Regions from separate parts of the Paraburkholderia sp. FT54 genome, predicted to be linked through region 2. Evidence: predicted binding sites of a transcription regulator. Region 2 holds the regulator's gene; the other holds the start of a gene.

Region 1 (5,714 bases), on a different replicon from region 2:
CCGTCGTCACCACCGCTCACGAATCCGCCCGCAGGGTCGGCGGCAAGAGCCAGGCATGTGCCCTCATGCACGCTGAAGCGCGCGAGCGGCGCTGGCGGTGCTTGTGCCTGCACGACCTCGACGCCGCCGCTTTCGCGTGGTTTGAGTCGAGGGCCGCCGTCCCAGACACCGGTGGCGAGCGCAAGCGTACCGTCGCCGAGAGCGAATCCAGCCGATTGCCCCGCCGTGTCCCACGCGACTTCGACGACGGACGCGTCGGTGACCCAACATGCACCAAGCAGTTCGATCAGAACGGGCGGCGCGTTCATGAGTCGATCTCGCAGTACCGGATGCTCTCCCGCAACTCGCGCCGGTCGAGATTGCGGCCGATGAACACGAGGCGGCTGTCACGGTGTTCGCCGGCTTGCCAGGGCCGGTCGAAATCCGTATCCATCGTCATGTGCACGCCCTGAAACACGAAACGGTGCTCCGATCCGGCGAGATCGACGATACCTTTTGCACGCAACAGGTTCTGGCCTTGCTCGACCACCAACTGCTGCAACCAGGAGAGGAAGCGCGTACGTTCGAGCGGGCGCTCGACGCGCAGCGATACGCTATCGATACCGTGACTATGGCGCCCCTGCTTGACGGGGGCGCCTGCACGAAGCGGCACGTAGTGGTAAGTCCGCTCGCCGCGTGATGATTCACCCGCCTCACCCGCCGAGGTGGCAAGCGCCATGCGCTTGAGATCGAACGCCCCGCGATCGAGCAGCGCGGCAAGCGGTATTTCGCAGCGCACGCTGGTCCGCCATTCCACAGTCGGGTTGATGCGCCGCACGGCCTCCTGAACCGAAGCGAGACCGGCCGGATCGACGAGGTCGATCTTGTTGATCAGTACGATGTCGGCCTGCGCGAGTTGCTCCGCGGCCTCGCGGCTGTCTGCGAGGCGCGCCTGCAAATGCGCGGCATCGGCCACGCAGATTACGCTGTCGAGCCGCGTGCGCTGCCGGATCTCATCGTCGATAAAGAAGGTTTGCACCACCGGCGCGGGATCGGCCAGACCCGACGTTTCAATCAGGATCCCGTCGAAGCCATCCTTACGCTTGACCAGGGCCGCCACCACGCGAATCAGATCGCCGCGCACCTTGCAACAGACACAACCGTTGTTCAATTCGATGACCTCGTCTTCCGCGCCGACGACAAGACCGCCGTCAATGCCGATCGCGCCGAATTCGTTGACGATCACCGCATAGCGCCGGCCGTGTTGCTCGCGCAGAATGCGATTGAGCAGCGTGGTCTTGCCCGCGCCGAGAAAGCCGGTGAGCACCGTAACCGGAATCCGATTCATTGCCAGCCCCCTTGTGTCTCAGACGACGCTCGACTGTCCAATCGGGCCAGCTCGTTCGCAAGCCGCTCCCGTTCGGATTCGATCGCCCGCAACACGTTTTCGGCCTCGCCGAGACGCTCGCGCAATTGCTCGATATGCGACGTTGTTTCTGGCGAGACACCGTCGCGCATCTCGCAAGCGAGTGCGCACGCCAGTTCGATCTCCGCGCCCGCGCGCCTGCTTTCTCCGCGCAGGTGGTGGGAATTGACTTCGGTCAGTGCAATAACCAGACGCATGCGCTCGAAAAGCGAGGCGGCGTCACGCTCCACAGTCACGGCGATCTCCACGTTGAGGTACGCCCGTCGAGGCATCTACGGAATCAACACTGCCCGGCCTTTGACCTTGCCGTGGTGCAGATCCTTGAGTGCCTGGTTCGCCTCGCTCAGACGATATTCCCGGGTCGACAGATGAACGAGGCCACGGTCGGCGAGCGCCATCAGTTCGACGAGTTCGGGATAGGTGCCCACCAGGTTGCCGACGATGGTCTTCTCGCTGGTGATCATGTCGATGGTCGGCAACTCGATCTTTCCACCGTAGCCAACGATGTAGTAGAAGCCCGCGTTGCGCGTCATGGCGAGGCCCTTTGCGATGGCGTCGCCTTCGCCGACAAAATCGATGACCGCTTCGGCGCCGTTGCCGCCCGTCAGTTCGAGTACGCGCTCCACTTCATCACCATCGCCCTTGACCGTGTGATGCGCGCCGCAATCCTTCGCAAGCTGCAACGCAACTTCGGAGCGGTCGACTACGATGATTTCCGCCGCGCAAAGCGCGTTCAGCACCTGGATGCCGATATGCCCCAGACCACCGGCGCCGATCACGACGGCGAATTGACCGGGGAGCAAATGGCGCGACGCTTTCTTTGCAGCGCGGTACGCGGTCAGGCCGGCGTCGGTATACGGTGCGACGTCCTTCGGCGCGAGCGATTTCGGCAACTGGATCAGCGAGCGTTCGCCGGTCAGCAGATATTGCGCGTAGCCGCCGTTGGCGTTGATGCCGGGAAAGCGGCTCTCCGTGGCATGCATATCATCGCCACGCCGGCAGGCGAGGCAATGTCCGCTCGTCACGAGGGGATGGCAGATGACCGGGTCGCCGACCTTGACACTCTCCACACCGCGGCCCACCTCTTCAACCCAGCCAGCGTTTTCGTGGCCCATGATGTAGGGCAACTTCACATCGACCTTGCTGCGCCAGATGCCTTCCACGACGTGCAGATCGGTGCGGCACACACCGGCACCACCAATCCGGACGATGACATCAGTGGGTCGCTCGATCTTCGGATCGTCGACGTCTTCGTAGCGCACGAATTCTTCGCGAGTCAACGACTCGTCGTACTGATGCAGCACAGCAGCTTTCACTTTGTCTCCTCCGTTTATGTTGGCCGGCAAACCCACGAACAGTAAGCGCGGCGCTTTTGCGCGCGGCCAATGCAGACTAGGCAATGTCCATGCCATCGGAGGAGAAATCGATCACGCCGCCCGAAGAAGGCACGTGAGCATGGGAAGCAGCGTTATTCACAACGACCGGATGGCTCGCGTGCCGGGGTACTGTCGCAAAATCGGACGCTTGGTGTGGGTGCGGGCCCGCGGCTTGTCCGAAAATGGGACGCATCGGGCATGAAGGCTTGCTGGAGGCCGCGCAGAGTTTCGCAATGGGTTGCCGCAATGGTTTCGGGAACGACGCTTTGCGTGACTCGCCATTTGTATTGCCAAAGCGGGTCCATGACCTGACAAAAACACTGTATGAATGTACAGTCTAGGTATTTGCGCAGCGGAGCGCGACTTATCGCTGTGTCGACGTTCATCACCGAAAGCTGTCGATGAACGCCGTGTGAGCCAGGCTAGAGAGTGAACGCAATTTTCGAGTATCAAGGCATGCCAGATGACAGGCGCGTAGCCCACATTGACATGGACGCATTCTTTGCGTCGTGTGAACTTTCGCAGTATCCAGAACTGCGAGGCCAGGCCATGGTGGTTGCCGGCCGTCGTTCGGATGCGCCCCGTACGAACGCGGATGGCACGCGTGAATTCTCGAGGTTACGCGACTATACGGGCAGAGGCGTCTTGACGACCGCCACCTACGAAGCACGAGCGCTCGGAGTTCACTCTGGAATGCCCGCGATGAAGGCGGCCCGACTGGCGCCGAATGCCATTCTCCTTCCGGTGAACTTCGACCTCTACCGAACCTACTCACGACTGTTCAAGGAAGCAGTTCGATCCGTCAGTCCGATTATCGAGGACGTGGGAATCGATGAGGTGTACGCCGATCTATCGCTCTTGAATGACGAATCGGAGCACATTGCACGGAACCTGAAATCCGCCGTCTTCGAGGCGACCAGCCTCACATGTTCAGTCGGCATTGCGCCAAACAAACTCCTGGCCAAGCTATGTTCCGACATGCAAAAGCCCGACGGCATCACGATCCTGCGGCTTGAGGATTTGCAAGCCAAGATCTGGCCAATGGCTGCCGGAAAAATCAACGGTATTGGGCCGAAGGCCAACGCCAGGCTTGCGTCTCTGGGAATAACGACCATCGGCGAAATTGCCGCATGCAGCGAGCAATGGCTGATCGAACAGTTCGGCCGGAGTTACGGATCGTGGCTTCGCAGGGTTTCTCACGGGCTAGATAATAGGCCGGTGGTGACTTATAGCGAGCCTGTCTCGATGAGCCGGGAGACCACATTCGAGCAAGACCTGCACGCTGTGCGGCACAGGCAGGAACTCGGTTCCGCATTTACCCGTTTATGCGAGCAGGTGGCGCTGGATTTACAGCGAAAGGGCTATCTCGCACGGAAAATCGGAATCAAGCTGCGCTTCAGCGACTTTCAGACAGTAACGCGTGACGTCACGCTCCCAGAACCTATTGCGGATGCCAAGGCGTTGCGTCACGCGGCGACCCAGTGTCTGAAACGGGTTGACCTCGTTAAATCCATCAGGCTGTTGGGGGTCAAGGCGGGCAGTCTCCAAAGCGGAGGAGCGAGGAAAAGCAACGAGTCGCCTCAGTTCACACTGGATTTTTAGCACACGGGGTTCTCTACCGAGCAGATGTATTCCGACCTGCCAACAACGACTCAAACACCCAGGTTGGGCGACATTGAGCGCGCAAGCTGCGGCGCCTCGGCCTGCGCGTCAGCGCGTTGATGCCGGCGAGCGCAGTGCTGCCGCAGTGCGGCGTCTGCCGGTTCAGGCCGACTTGCCTTTCGCCAGCGACGAATAACCGGCTCCGTCAGGCTTCGCACTCGCGTTCGTCGAGCGCGCCGGCGGCATGCCGGCTTCCATCGGCGAGACCGCCGCGACCGAGAACGCAAAGGTGTTGATGCCGTGCGCGCTTTGCGCCGACACGGTGCCGCGATGCATCTCCGCAATCGCCTTGACGATCGCGAGACCCAGTCCATGGTTTTCGCGGCTGTTCGTGCGCGAGACCTCCGCGCGATAGAACCGGTCGAACAGATGTTCGAGCACATCCGGCGCGATCGGCTCACCGGGGTTGGCGACCGCGACGCGCACCTGATCCTGGTCACTCACGATCGTCACGCTGATCTCGGCGTCCGGCTCGCAATGCTGGATGGCGTTCATCAACAGGTTCGCGCAGGCCCGGCCGAACAGCGAGCGGTTCACGCGCGCCATGGCGTCGCCGCGCAATTGCGCGCGCACCTGCGCTTCCTCGAGCGGTATCTCCAGAAACTCCAGCGTATGCGCGACCTCCGCGGCCAGCGACACGTCGATGAGGCCCGTTGCGCGTTCGCCCTGGTCGGCGCGGGCGAGGAACAGCATGTCGTTGATGATCGCCCGCATGCGCTCGAATTCTTCGAGATTCGATTGCAACGTATGGCGCAGATCGTCGACCGAGCGATTGCGTGTCAACGCCACTTCCGTCTGCCCGATCAGAATCGTCACTGGCGTGCGCAGTTCATGGGCCACGTCCGCATTGAACGATTCGAGGCGGCCATATGCGCCGTCGAGCCGCTCGAGTGCGCCGTTGAAGGAGTTGGCCAGGTCGTTCAGTTCGGGCGGCAGCGAGGCCGTATTCAGGCGCTGCGAGCGGTTGTTCGGACTCACGGTGGAAGCGTCGCGCGTGAGGCGCGTGAGCGGCGCGAGGCCGAGCCGCGTCACCGAATAGCTGAGCAACAGCACGGCGAGACTGCCGAGCGCCGACAGCGCGGCGAGCGCCGAACCGAACACGCGCATGGTGCGCACATTGGGCGAATAGCTCGCGGCCACCTGCAATTGCACCGCCGGACGCGCGCCATAAGCCGGGATGGTCGCCGTCGAAGTCAGCATGTCCTCGCCGCCGGCCGGCGTCACGCGCGCATAGCCGCCCGCCCAGCGCGTGACCAGCGAACCGTCGACCG
Region 2 (5,714 bases):
AGCATCAGGAACGACACGACCAGCATCACCACCGCCAGCGCCGTCGCGCCCGCATAGTCGTATTGTTCGAGCTTGGTGATGATGAGCAGCGACGTGATCTCCGACTTCATCGGCACATTGCCGGCGATGAAGATCACCGAACCGTACTCGCCGAGCGCGCGCGCGAAAGCCAGCGCGAAACCCGTCAGCAAAGCCGGAAACACCGCCGGCAACACCACACGGCGAAACGTCAGCCAGCGCGAGGCGCCCAGGCACGCAGCCGCCTCTTCCTGTTCGCGCTCGAACTCTTCGAGCACCGGCTGCACCGTGCGCACGACGAACGGCAAACCGATGAAGGTCAGCGCGACCAGCACGCCCGCCGGCGTGAACGCGATCTTCAGGCCGAGCGGTTCGAGGAACTGCCCGATCCAGCCGTTACCCGCGTACACGGCCGCGAGCGAAATGCCGGCGACCGAGGTGGGCAGCGCGAACGGCAGATCGACCACGGCATCGACGATGCGCTTGAACGGAAACGTGTAGCGCACCAGCACCCACGCGACCAGAAAGCCGAACACCGCGTTGATCAGCGCGCCGCCGAGCGCGGAAAAGAACGTCAGGCGATACGACGCGAGCACGCGTGGCGAGCTCACCGCCCGCACGAACTGGCTCCAGTCGAGCGTCGCTGTCTTGAGAAAGGTCGCCGCAAGCGGAATCAGCACCACGAGGCTCAGATAAGCCACCGTGATGCCGAGTGTCAGGCCAAAACCGGGCAACGCGCTCGGTTTTCGGAAAGTCAACGTCGTCATGCTCGTTACTCGTTCAGGTTGATGCTCGTGTTGCCGGTCGCCGGGCCCGGCGGCCAAAAGCGCGCCCATGGGCGCGCTCGGGAGTGACGCGTTGCCGCGCCGTTTTCTTGCCAACGCCGGTGACGGCAGAGGCCTGTTCGTGCCTGTGCGTTACTGCGGTTGATAGATCGAATCGAACACGCCGCCGTCGGCAAAGTGCGTCTTCTGCGCGTTGGCCCAGCCGCCGAACGAATCGTCCACGGTGTACAGCTTCAGCTTCGGAAACTTGGCGGTCAGCTCGGCCGGCACCTTGTTCGAACGCGGACGGTAGAAGTTCTTCGCCGCGATCTCCTGGCCCTGCTCGCTATACAGAAAGTTCAGATACGCCTCGGCCAGCTTGCGCGTGCCGTGCTTGTCGACCACCTTGTCCACCACCGCCACCGGCGGCTCCGCCAGAATGCTGACCGACGGCACCACGATCTCGAACTTGTCCGGACCGAACTCCTTCAGCGACAGGAACGCTTCGTTTTCCCATGCGATCAGCACGTCGCCGATACCGCGTTGCACGAAGCTGGTGGTCGCGCCGCGCGCGCCCGAATCCAGCACGCCGGCATTCTTGTAGAGCTTGCCGACGAATTCCTTGGCCTTCTGGTCATTGCCGCCCGGTTGATGCTCCGCATACGCCCACGCCGCGAGGTAGTTCCAGCGCGCGCCGCCCGATGTCTTCGGATTCGGCGTGACGATGGACACGCCCGGCCTGGTCAGATCGTCCCAATCCTTGATGTGCTTCGGGTTGCCCTTGCGCACCAGAAACACGATCGTCGACGTGTACGGCGACGCGTTATCCGGCAAACGCTTTTGCCAGCCCTTGTCCAGCAAACCCTTGTTGGCCAGCGCGTCGATGTCGTAAGCGAGCGCGAGCGTCACGACGTCGGCCTGCAGGCCGTCGAGCACCGAGCGCGCCTGGGCGCCCGAGCCGCCGTGCGACTGCTTGAAGGTGATCGTCTCACCCGTCTTCGCCTTCCATTCCTTGCCGAACGCCTGATTGACCTCCTGATACAGCTCGCGCGTCGGGTCGTAGGAGACATTCAGCAGCGTCGTGTCGGCGGCATGCGCCTGCGCCATCACGCCGAGCGCGCTCGCCGCGCCCAACGCGAGCGCCGCGATCAGTTTCTTCGTCCTGCCTGCCAGCCCCGTACCTTGGTGATTCATGTCAACTTTCTCCGCGTTGTGTCCGCTGAAACAGCGTGTGGTGTCTTATTGCGTCGCGGTCACGTGCACATGAACGTCAACTGGAGGCCAGTCTATCGAAGGGCTTTCATCATTAAAAATAATGTTTCTTCATTCTTTAATACGCAAAAGTGGTAATGACAGCTAGATAAGGCGTTGCGGCATGAAAACGGGTGTTCAAGCGTCGCTTGACGACGCTCGAACGCCGTCCTTCACCGCGAACTTAAAGTAAAGCTTGAATTGCGCCGAATACTGTATAAAAATACAGTCACCTGTTCATACATACAGTGGCGCCATGACCAAACTCACCGCACGACAGCAGCAGGTTTTCGATCTGATCCGCCGGGCTATCGAACGCACCGGCTTTCCGCCCACCCGCGCGGAGATCGCCGCCGAGCTGGGTTTCAGCTCGGCCAACTCGGCAGAAGAGCATCTGCGCGCGCTCGCTCGCAAGGGCGTGATCGAACTCGCGGCCGGCGCGTCGCGCGGCATTCGCCTGCTGGCCGGCCCGGAAGATTCGCCGTACCAGTTCACGTTGCCGCACGCCAGCATCATGCAACTGTCGCTGCCGCTGATCGGACGGGTGGCCGCGGGCAGTCCGATTCTCGCGCAGGAACATATCTCGCAGCACTACGCGTGCGACCCGGCGCTGTTCTCGAGCAAGCCCGATTACCTGCTCAAGGTGCGCGGACTGTCCATGCGCGACGCGGGCATCTTCGACGGCGACCTGCTCGCGGTGCAAAAGCGCAGCGAAGCCAAAGACGGCCAGATCATCATTGCCCGGCTGGGCGACGACGTCACGGTCAAGCGCCTGAAGCGCCGGCCGAACGGGCTCGAACTGATCGCCGAGAACCCCGATTACGAAAACATCTTCGTTGAAACCGGCAGTGCGGAGTTCGCGCTGGAAGGCATCGCCGTGGGGCTCATTCGCCCCGGCGAGTTTTGACCCTCCCGCTCGTTCGACAAAATAAAACGCCGCGCCAACGCCGCATCAACGCTGCATTGTCTGGAGAGTCTCATGGAACGTCTTGCCCGCCTGCTGCCCTTTCGCCAGTTCGGTCGTCTGCGCCATCTTCGCAAGCTGGTACCCTGCTCATTGATCGAGGCGGCCACGCTCAGCACGCCGTCGCTGTTCGATTCGCCCGACGCTGTGCCGAGCCTGCCGTCGTCGTTGCCGGCGTTTGCCCGCGTGTCGTTGAATTCGGGTTTGAATACGGCTGAACCGGCGCGTCGCGCACCGGTGCGTGTTTATCACGGACCGTCGCGTCTCATCATGGTCGGCACGATGGAAGCCGTATGCCGCATGATCGACCGCTGCATCGCCGACGAGGCCAACGTGCATGGCGCGGTATTCGAGTCTTGATCTGTCTTGATGGCACTCGGCGAGTCTTGAACCGGACGGCAAGAGATTGCATTGCGTGGGATCGTTTTCGCGTGGCCGCGGTCCACGTTAGATCACACCTGATGGAGAGTCTCACTCGATGGCAGTTCCGCAACTTACCAAAAGCGGCACCAAGGGCGGTGCTACCCGGCCGCTGATCATCACGCTGATCGTGATTGTAGTCATCGCCGCGCTGGGGTTCGCTTACGCGTCACCGTACATCGCGCTGAACAATCTCAAACGCGCTGCCGACGCGCGCGACGCGCAAACCGTCAATCAATACGTTGATTTCCCCGCATTGCGTGAGAGCCTGAAGCAGCAGGTCGCCGGCTTGCTGACGCGCCGGCTTGACGCGCATGGCAACGGGAATCCGTTGGCCGCGATTGGCGCGATGATCGGCGTCGCGTTGATTGGTCCGCTCGTGGATGCCTATGCCACACCGGACGGCGTGGCGGCCTTGCTGAACGGCATGCCGCCGCGCGGCGATCCGGGCGAGCGGCCGCCCGCGCCGCCCGCCGCGAACAATCCGCCGGACGCCGCTGCGACTTCGCCCGCGCCAGCGCCGGCAGCGCCCACGGCCGGCAACGCACCCAATGGCAATGCCAACGCCGCGCCACCACAACCGCCGCAAACCACGGCGGGCTATCGCGGCATCAACGAGTTCGTGGTCACCTACCAGCATGGCGCCGGCGACGCGCATTACTCGGCGATTTTTCAGCGCGAGGGTGCATTTACCTGGAAGCTGGCCGCGGTCAACCTTAACGAGTGATCACGGGACGTCCGCTTTGTTTGGCGCGGCATCATCTGGCCGCGCCAATTCCCGGAGAGTCGTGCGACGACTCCATTGCGACGTCAAAGCCACCCGCCCAATGTCGTCAGGCCGAGGCCATTAGTCAGCCGCGCTGCAAACGACCACCACCCGTCAAGCCGCCACTTGCTGCTGTTCCTGCGCGGAAGAACAGGCCACCAGAATGCTGCACGAGACACGGTCGAGTAGCGGCGTATTGCCCGCACCCATCCACCAGCGCGACAAACCCGTGCGGCAGCGGTGGCCGACCACGACCAGGTCGACATGCAATTCATTGGCGAGGTTCGCGATCTCGTCGATCGGATGACCGAATGCGAAATGCCCCTGTGCGGTAACGCCTCGCTCGGTGAGCCAGTCCACGCCTTCCTGCAGGATGTCGCGTGCGGTCTTCTCGAAACTGCCGCACGCCACATCGGTCAGCAGGCCCGCGCTTTGCGCGATACTCGAACGCATGTCGACCACCGACAACAAGTGCGTTTCCGCTTTCAGATCCAACGCCAGGTCGGCGCCGCAGCGTAGTGCTTTGCGGCCTTCGCGCGAGCCGTCGTAGCACAGCAGGATCTTCTGGTAGCTCGCCATGATTTTCTCCCTTCGCGCGGGACGCGCGATCTGAATTAATCATGGTGCGCCGCAATTCAGGTTGCAAGGGATGGAAAACGCTAACTGCGCGCTCACTGCATCTCAACGACGCCCTAAACAGGTGCGCGCGCTGCCCGGGGTCGCACGCATGCCAATGCCGCAGTGCACTAAAACCCGTTACGGACTGTCGGGCGCGGACCAACACCGTCCTGCCGATGCCCTAGAATAGGCGGCCTTCCCGGCCATTCGCGTCATTCACGTCTTTTCCCCCGGAGACTCGTTCGATCCATGCCCGAAGCCGCCATCGAATTTCATCAGGTCAGAAAAAGCTACGGCGAGAAAACAGTGGTCGACGGACTGTCGTTCCATGTCAACGCCGGCGAATGCTTTGGCCTGCTCGGCCCGAACGGCGCCGGCAAGACCACCACGTTGCGCATGCTGCTCGGCATTGCGGCGCCGGATGCGGGCGTGATCCGTCTGTGCGGCGAGCCGATCCCCGGCCGCGCGCGCGTGGCGCGAGCGCGCGTCGGCGTGGTGCCGCAGTTCGACAATCTCGATCCCGACTTCACGGTGCGCGAGAATCTGCTCGTGTTCGGCCGCTACTTCGGTTTGAGCGCCGCGCAATGCCGTGCGATGGTGCCGTCGCTGCTCGAATTCGCGCGTCTCGAAAGCAAGGCGGACGCGCGGGTGAGCGAGCTGTCCGGCGGCATGAAGCGGCGCCTCACGCTGGCGCGCGCGCTCGTCAACGACCCCGACGTGCTGATCATGGACGAGCCGACCACCGGCCTCGATCCTCAGGCGCGGCATCTCATCTGGGAGCGGCTGCGCTCGTTGCTCGCGCGCGGCAAGACCATTCTGCTGACCACGCACTTCATGGAAGAAGCCGAACGGCTCTGCCACCGGCTGTGCGTGATCGAGGAAGGGCGCAAGATCGCGGAAGGCGCGCCGAGCG

Evidence for each region. Region 2 encodes LexA, which represses DNA repair genes until DNA is damaged. Its sites were predicted from a motif close to ACTGTATNNNNATACAGT; they were not measured.
Region 1: the regulator LexA is predicted to act here: its motif matches at 3,101-3,118, upstream of dinB (DNA polymerase IV).

The regions. Positions count from the first base shown of each region.
Region 1 is NZ_CP134196.1:2,015,623-2,021,336, forward strand. It holds gene RI103_RS28585 (WD40 repeat domain-containing protein) at 1-308, opposite strand, end outside; gene RI103_RS28590 (GTP-binding protein) at 305-1,327, opposite strand; gene RI103_RS28595 (hypothetical protein) at 1,324-1,653, opposite strand; gene RI103_RS28600 (NAD(P)-dependent alcohol dehydrogenase) at 1,678-2,721, opposite strand; gene dinB (DNA polymerase IV) at 3,238-4,383, shown strand; gene RI103_RS28610 (heavy metal sensor histidine kinase) at 4,546-5,714, opposite strand, start outside.
Region 2 is NZ_CP134195.1:2,425,570-2,431,283, forward strand. It holds gene cysT (sulfate ABC transporter permease subunit CysT) at 1-785, opposite strand, end outside; gene RI103_RS11290 (sulfate ABC transporter substrate-binding protein) at 936-1,976, opposite strand; gene lexA (transcriptional repressor LexA) at 2,290-2,940, shown strand; gene RI103_RS11300 (hypothetical protein) at 3,013-3,357, shown strand; gene RI103_RS11305 (DUF2939 domain-containing protein) at 3,476-4,144, shown strand; gene RI103_RS11310 (universal stress protein) at 4,298-4,762, opposite strand; gene nodI (nodulation factor ABC transporter ATP-binding protein NodI) at 5,051-5,714, shown strand, end outside.